Regions from separate parts of the Paenibacillus sp. EB106-04-04-XG159 genome, predicted to be linked through region 1. Evidence: riboswitches for the same ligand, from Rfam matches in the RefSeq annotation. Region 1 holds a riboswitch; the other holds the start of a gene.
What was found. Region 1 has a riboswitch for cyclic di-AMP ahead of AC3WTP_RS06095 (CAP domain-containing protein). Riboswitches for the same ligand answer to the same signal wherever they lie in the genome.
Positions count from the first base shown of each region.

Region 2: another riboswitch for cyclic di-AMP. It lies ahead of AC3WTP_RS05830 (KamA family radical SAM protein); the one in region 1 lies ahead of AC3WTP_RS06095 (CAP domain-containing protein).

Region 1 covers NZ_JBYTDY010000004.1:29,842-34,023, reverse strand. The annotation lists gene ylbJ (sporulation integral membrane protein YlbJ) at 1-152, shown strand, start outside; gene AC3WTP_RS06100 (NAD kinase) at 229-1,050, shown strand; gene AC3WTP_RS06095 (CAP domain-containing protein) at 1,181-1,879, opposite strand; cyclic di-AMP (ydaO/yuaA leader) riboswitch at 1,882-2,009, opposite strand; gene AC3WTP_RS06090 (YutD family protein) at 2,164-2,952, opposite strand; gene lipA (lipoyl synthase) at 3,053-3,937, opposite strand.
Region 2 covers NZ_JBYTDY010000003.1:348,148-352,329, reverse strand. The annotation lists gene AC3WTP_RS05840 (cobyric acid synthase) at 1-514, shown strand, start outside; gene AC3WTP_RS05835 (DUF2179 domain-containing protein) at 612-1,127, shown strand; cyclic di-AMP (ydaO/yuaA leader) riboswitch at 1,261-1,391, shown strand; gene AC3WTP_RS05830 (KamA family radical SAM protein) at 1,678-2,769, shown strand; gene AC3WTP_RS05825 (betaine/proline/choline family ABC transporter ATP-binding protein) at 2,879-4,054, shown strand; gene AC3WTP_RS05820 (ABC transporter permease) at 4,054-4,182, shown strand, end outside.

The DNA.
Region 1 (4,182 bases):
CGACATGGATGTCAACGGCACTAACGCAAGAATGGAAGGGTTGGCCTGACACGATTCCTTTTATTTCATGGGGAATGGCGGTATTCATTGGCATAACGTCGATAATGGCGGTATTAGGGGTGCTCCTTCGCCTTTTGCGCTCAAATCGATAGGAGATAATGATTGTTTTCCAGTAGCGGAACGATTAATATGAATATGTCATGACTTGCCAATAAAGGAGCCGCTATCTTGAAATACGCCATATTGTCGCGCGGCGATGAACTATCGAATCGGTTAGCCGATCGATTTCAACAGCTTGCATCCGACCATCAACTAACGCATGATTCCATATACCCTGAGATTGTCATTTCCATCGGTGGCGATGGAACGATGCTGCAGGCCTTTCATCGTTATATCAACCAACTGGATTCTCTTGCCTTTGTGGGTATACATACAGGACATTTAGGTTTTTATGCCGATTGGCAAGCTGATGAGATCCAGACACTCGTCGAGCTTATGTCCGACCACGCTTCACTGGAAGATATCGCACCTCGCAAGGTTAAGTACCCGTTGATCGAGCTGACGATCAAGCGCGATGACGGTGGAGTGCAGCAATATATTGCACTTAATGAATTCACGCTCAAAGGTGTCGACGGCACCGTAGTCGCTCAGATTGACATTAATAAACAGCGGTTTGAGATGTTTAGAGGAGATGGCATCTGCATCTCCACACCGTCCGGCAGCACAGCATATAACAAGAGCTTAGGCGGAGCCATGGTGCATCCTTCTATTGAATCTATACAGATGGCAGAGATCGCATCAATCAACAATCGAGTATTCCGTACACTTGGAGCTTCCATTGTCCTGCCGAAGCATCACCATATCGATATTTATTCCCGCAAGCATCAGCGCCTATTATTAACGATCGATCATGTGAACGTACCGCTGGACAACCTAAGCTCAGTAAGCTGTCGAGTGGCAGATCAGAAGGTTACTTTTGTCCGTTATCGCCCATATCCATTTTGGAATCGTGTCCGAGAAGCCTTTATCGGTCAAGACGACTCTCGTTAAATACTTGCTGCAGGCTATCCCTTTATTGATTAATCAACATAGGGATAGCCTGTTGTCGTTTCAACGAGCAATTAAAAAAGGTTGTCTCAACCTTCCCTAATAGGAATGTTGAGACAACCCGATAATTGCTTTAGCCGATGAATTCTTGAACCCATTCGCCGTTGTAATAAGCTACGCCAATCTTCGTGTAGCTGCTATTCAAAATATTTTGACGGTGACCTGTGCTATTCATCCATGCGTCCATTACTTCCTGCGGTGAACGCTGACCCTTAGCAATGTTCTCGCCTGCTGTTCTGTACGTAATTCCATTTGCTTGCATCATATCAAATGGAGAACCATACGTAGGCGATTGATGATCAAAGTAGTTATTGTCATACATGTCCTTGGCTTTAAGCATCGCTACATCAGACAGCTTGCTATCGACTGTCAAAGGAGACAAGCCTGCTGCTGCACGCTCTTGGTTAACAAGCTCTACCACTTGTGCTGCATACTCTGATAGATTGGCTTGACCCTGATCTTCGTTAGCTTGTGAGTTATCGTTTTGACCTTGGTTCTGATCCTGGTTCTGACCTTGGTCCTGACCTTGGTTCTGACCTTGTCCATTATTCGGGTTATGACCTTGGCCTGGTGTTTGATAGATTGGTTTCCAATTTGCCAACCAATTTTGCAATGCCGCATTCCAATTAGACGAGTTAAAGCTATATTGAACGTTAACTGCATCACAGTTCGGCGCTTGTGCTGGCGCTGCTGCAGCGGATCCTGCCGCTAAAAATGGACTGCACGCAAGTACACCTGCTACTGCCAATGTAATCATATGTTTCTTCATCATCAATTCTCTCCCTTTGTAGCCTACGAGGTTAGCTGTCGGGTTCGAGTGAAAGAGTCTCCTCGATCGCATACGCGATTTCACCCCATATGTGGTTCCCCCGCGCTCATGTGAGCTTCAGCTTTGTTTTTGAATTTCTTACAGAATTGTAACATGTATGGCAGCAGCATTCATTTCAAATTTATTGTAATTTAATACATATTATTACACCCGACCCATATCAAAGGAATGCAAAAAAGACCAACCGCATATGTTCACGGTTGGTCACACGATTGGTCTTTCTCTTATTAGGAGTGTACGCCTTCTGGAGCTCGCTGCATCTCATTGTCACGGCCGCTGCCAGCTTGCGGTTTACCGCCTGATTGCTGCCCGCCTTGCTTGCCAGGCTTGAATCGGCTGCGCTGTTGACGGCTCGACTTATTGCGATCTCCACGTTCTGAGCGTTCAGCACGGTCATTACGTTCCGAGCGTTCCGGTCTCTCGCCTCGATCAGCTCGCGGTCCACGATCCTGCTCCCCGCGAGCTTGTCTGTCCTGCCGAGCCGGACGCCCATTACGCTCCTGCTTATCGCTGCGATCTGTGCGGAATTGACGCTCTGCACGTCTATAGCGTTCCGCACGCGAGATTGGTTCGTCTGAGCCCGCTTCTGAAGCATCCTGCTTATCGTCAGTCACTGCATTGCCCGGTGTTAACGATATGCCCTGCTGCATATCTGCGCCGTCTGACATATCCTCAGCTGCAGCTGCACCTTCCATCTCCGCATCAGACTCCCAAGATTCTATCGTTCGTCCGCGTCCGTCCTTAGAAGGCTTTTTCTCCAAGATGAAATATGCACAGCCGAAATTGCAATATTCATTAATATAGTCCATGACCCCGCACATCGTAGTTTCCTTCGTGTTCTTGGGATGATTGTCCTTGAAGAAGCCCTTCAATCGCAATTGATTGTATCCCCAGTCTCCAACAATGTAATCGTACCGATCCAGCACTTCACTATAACGGTCACGAAACATTTCCGGATTCCAGGCGGTCCGATGCTCTTTCACGATCTCATACGTTCTACCACCGATATGAATCACTGTCCTATTCCCTCCTTCCCGTCTCTTCCGCCCCCAACGGACCAACCTACTTCGCCTATCCGCAGCTTTGCGTGTTCACGCCTAACTGATGGCAGTTAATCTAAACTTGAGCAGCCTTGTTCTCATGCGCTGATTTTACTTGTTCATGTGCATGATACGAGCTGCGAACCAACGGACCCGATTCCACATGGCTAAATCCGCGCTTAAGTCCTTCTTCCTTCAGCTTCTCGAATTGTTCCGGGGTATAATATTGCTCCACGTTTAAGTGCTTGGACGTAGGCTGCAGGTACTGTCCGATCGTCAATATATCAACATCAACCGCACGCAAATCGTCCATTGTTCTTAGTATTTCCTCCCATTCCTCGCCAACGCCCAGCATAATGCTTGACTTGGTAGGGATGTTAGGCTTCATAAGCTTAGCTTGACGCAGCAGTTCTAACGTACGCTCATACTTCGCCTTAGCTCGCACTCGGTCTGACAGGCGCTCTACCGTCTCGACATTATGGTTCAAGATGTCTGGTTTAGCGTCCATTACAAGCTTAAGCGCGTCCCAATTGCCCATAAAGTCGGGAATCAGTACTTCTACAGAGCAGAACGGCAATCGACGGCGAATCGCTGCAATCGTTTCAGCAAAGATAGTAGCTCCGCCATCCTTCAAATCATCTCGAGCAACAGAGGTTACGACGCAATGACGCAATCCCATGCGTTCCGCAGCTTCAGCTACACGTTCTGGTTCCTGCAGATCGAGCTCAGTCGGCATTCCAGTGTTAACTGCGCAGAAACGGCACGCCCGTGTACAAATGTCCCCCAAAATCATAAATGTCGCTGTACGATTAGCCCAGCATTCATATATATTCGGACAACGCGCTTCTTCACAGACCGTATGAAGCGTTTTAGAGCGCATCATATCCTTTATCTCGGAGTAATTCTCTCCTGTTGTCAGTTTAATGCGAATCCAGTCGGGTTTTTGCAATTTTGTTTTCATTAGCGGGCAACCTACCTTCTTATATCACTTAACCTCGACCCTTGCTGATATCGTCTTCGTCTCTCGCACAATATTACTTGGATACACAGCAAGAGCTCTTACGAAGTAACTTAAACTATGATTGAGCTTAGCATATTTTAATTATTCAATCAATTTATTGTCCAATTTTTACAGACTATTCAATAGGCATAATACCCTTATATGAAGACAGGCTCTTTGGTGATCAGCGACTATGCGATCTGTGT
Region 2 (4,182 bases), on a different contig from region 1:
TCTAATAAGTGTTCCAGATGGTGCTGAGGCTGAACCGGGGACGGTCGTGAAGGGCTTGAGTTATCTGCCGATAGAAACGTGCTTCTACGCGGAGAAGAAGATTGAGCGTGTGTATGGCGAGGTAAGTCGAAATCTAACCGACAAGGAACACTTAGTGGGGTTGAAGATAACAGGCTATGAAATTCATATGGGGCGCTCAACGGTAAATATGAGCGAGAAAGCCGCAGGTCCTTTGTTCATACTTCAAGGCGCTGGAGAAGCCTTTGGCGATGGCTATGCCTCGATAGATGGGAAAGCTTGGGGAACGTATGTGCACGGTATATTTCATAATGATCATTTTCGCCGTGCGTGGCTTAATCAGCTGAGGGAAGGGAAGGGTTTATTGCCGCTCAATAGCTGTATTAGCTTTGTGAATCGACAAGAAGAGGCTTTTGACAGGCTGGCTGATACAGTGCGCGAGCATCTGCGAATGGAGCTTCTCTACGACATTGCAGGAATCACTCCTCATGACTAACGGAAACATCATACTTACGACTCCAGGTTTGAAGAAGCGCACTAACGGTTAACGTATGTAATACAACAAATGTATAAACTTGAAGGAGATGTAGGTTATATTTACTATCCTATTATCGATCTTTTGCATACAAATCGTATACGTCGCGTTCTTCACCTTGCGCATGATTCTGACACTGAAAGGCCAAAAGTATTATGCTGCTGTCCTAAGCTGTGTAGAAATTACGATATATGTGCTTGGCTTGAATATGGTTCTGAAATATTTGGATCAGCCGATCAGCCTGATCGTATATGCACTTGGATACGGCTTAGGTGTATTAGCAGGTTCTTGGATCGAAGGGAAGCTAGCGCTCGGATATGTTACGATGCGAGTTATCGTAAACGATCCGTTCAGCGAAGTACCTCAGCATCTGCGTAAATTAGGTTATGGCGTTACCACATGGATTGGTCAAGGTCGCGATGGAGACAGGCTCGTGCTGGAAGTGTTAGCGAGACGCAAGAACCAGAAGAAGTTGTATCAATCGATTATCGAGATTGATTCGAAGGCGTTTGTCATTACACTTGAACCTACTCAATTCCACGGAGGCTTCTGGACTAAAGCGACTAAAGATTAAGTTTAGAGGCGAATATCATAAGTTAAATTTCCTTGATAAGAAAGTGGCGAGCACTCGTTGGGGTGCTCGTATTTTGCATTGCTGGAAAATATTGAGTGGTAATCATGTTGACAATATGTCAATATTCATATAGCATAGAAGTACGCTTAATTCCCAGCAATGGGAAGCGGGGGAACCAATCAGTGGGGCTAGTCGCAGCAATGCGTAGGAAACCATCTTTTCCGAGTCCGTCAGCTAACCTCGTTTGCAGGAGATGGGTCACATCACAATTATGAACATATCACCATGACCCGAATCTTTATTCGGGTTTTATTATTTTGCTGACCCTATTTCACAACAATGACCGATGAGTCATTGTTTGTGTTGGGGTCTTTTTCTGTTGACCCGCAACAGTATTATCTTCTGCAAGCAAGAAAGAACCATTTCCCCCCCCCCGTCTCAGTCAAGACGCATCTAGACTGAATCCAATCACCGATCATCATGATGATCCGCACATCACTTGAAAGAGAAGGACTGAGTAAGCCAATTCTTGAGTAAAGGGGCGATCGTAATGCCGCAACCAAAGTACATTACGCAGATTGATCGAATTACTGCTATTCCCGAGGAGGAGCGCGCTAAGCTCAAACAGATCACGGAGAAATTCGTGTTCCGCGTGAATGATTACTACCTTGGCTTGATCGACTGGAACGATGAACATGATCCTATCCGCAAGCTCGTCATTCCGAATGAAGGAGAGCTGTTGGAGTATGGACGTTGGGATGCATCTGATGAGCATGCCAATTATGTAGCACCTGGATGTCAGCACAAGTATGGAACAACGGCGCTTCTCATTGTATCGGAGGTGTGCGGCGCTTACTGTCGTTATTGCTTCCGTAAACGCTTGTTCCGCAATGATGTGAATGAGGCTTCATTGAATGTAGAGCCGGGCCTAGCTTACATCGAACAGCATCCTGAGATCAACAATGTGCTGCTCACGGGCGGGGATAGCCTTATTCTCTCTACGAAGAAGATTCGTGAGATATTGGAACGTCTTCGCAGTATCGAGCATGTAAAGATTGTGCGATTCGGCTCCAAGCTGCCGGTGTTTAATCCGATGCGGATCTATGAAGATGAAGAGCTGCTTCAGGTGTTTCGTGAGAATTCGAGTGTAGATCAGCGGATCTATGTGATGGCGCACATCAACCATCCGCGAGAGATTACTCTTGAAGCGAAGCGAGCCTTTGATGCACTCCATAGCGCTGGTGTTATCGTGGTGAATCAGACGCCTGTATTAAAGGGGATTAATGATGATCCAGCGGTGTTGAGTGAACTACTTGACCAATTATCATGGGCTGGTGTTACACCGTATTACTTTTTTATCAATCGTCCAGTTGCGGGCAATTCTGACTTTGTCTTGTCCTTGCAGCGTGCATATGAAATTGTGGAGCAGGCGAAGGCACGAACCTCGGGGCTTGGTAAGCGGGTTAGATTGTCCATGAGTCATGCGTCCGGCAAGATTGAGATATTGGCGATCGAAGATGGCAAAGCCTATTTGAAGTTTCATCAATCGAAGAACGGAAATTATGGGAAGTTTATGACTCTGGATTGCCCTGAAGGTGCTTCATGGTTTGATGATCTACCAGGACATGAACGGTACTTATAATCGAGATGGAACATCTAGAAAGAGTCCTGTAGTGATTAGCTTGGCAGGAGAATGTTTAATCGCAAATATTGGGTAAACTGTGATCAATAAAAGTAGAGGTGAGAGGATTATGATTGAATTTAAGCAGGTAAATAAGATTTATGAAGATGGCTTTCAGTCTCTCAAAGATATTAATCTGACGATTAATAAAGGGGAGTTAACTGTACTTATTGGACCGAGCGGCTGTGGTAAATCAACGACGATGAAGCATATCAACAGCCTGATTACCCCCTCCAGTGGAACCATCCTGATTAATGGTGAAGATATCTCCACTCAGAACCCGGTTGAGCTTAGACGCCGAATCGGTTACGTCATCCAAAGTGTTGGCTTATTCCCCCATATGACAATCGCTAAAAATGTCGCCGTTGTTCCTAATCTGATGAAATGGAATCAAAGTAAAATAGATCAGCGTGTAGATGAATTGTTGAACATGGTCAATCTGGATCCGGCAGTTTATCGTGATCGCTATCCTTCTGAATTAAGCGGAGGGCAGCAGCAGCGGATCGGTGTTATCCGCGCTTTGGCCGCGGACCCGGATATTATATTGATGGATGAGCCGTTCAGCGCGCTTGATCCGATCAGCCGTGAGCAGCTGCAGGATGAGCTGGTTCGTCTGCAGGAAGAGTTGCATAAGACGATCATCTTTGTTACGCATGATATGAATGAAGCGATTAAGTTAGCCGATACGATCATCCTCATGAAGGATGGGGAGATTGTGCAGTCTGGATCGCCTGAGACCATACTCCGTTATCCTGCAAATGACTTTGTTCGTACCTTTATCGGACAGAAACAGGTTGAAGATACCGTTCAAGGCGAGCCTATGCGGATGACTGCGGTTGACGATGTTATGGTCACGCAGCCCGCGACGATCTATCCGAATCGCGGCTTGGCAGAAGCGATCAAGATTATGGAGGCGCGCCGAGTGGATACCTTGTTCGTGGTTGACCGCTACCGGAAGGTGCTTGGGATCGTTTCGATTTATCGCGTTCTAAGTGAATTCGGCAGTGAGAACAAGACGGTTCAGGATGTGATGCGTCCGATTGGGTATCAAGTTGCTCCTGGGACCTCGCTGCCTGAAGCAGTAGAGATGATGACGAATCATCGATTATCGAACCTGGCTGTGGTAGATGAAACAGGACGCTTGGCAGGACTGTTGACACGGGGCAGTATCGTCAGCCATCTGAACGAAGTGTACCCGGCTCTCATTGATCAATATGGCAAGAGCCTCGAAGAGGAGGCGAAGTAATGAACGAGCTGTTTACTTTCTTCCAAGAGCGCGGCGGAGACATATTGATTGCGTTGCAGGAGCATCTGACGATCACGTTCATATCCGTATTGCTTGGATGTATCGTATCCATTCCTCTCGGAATCCTG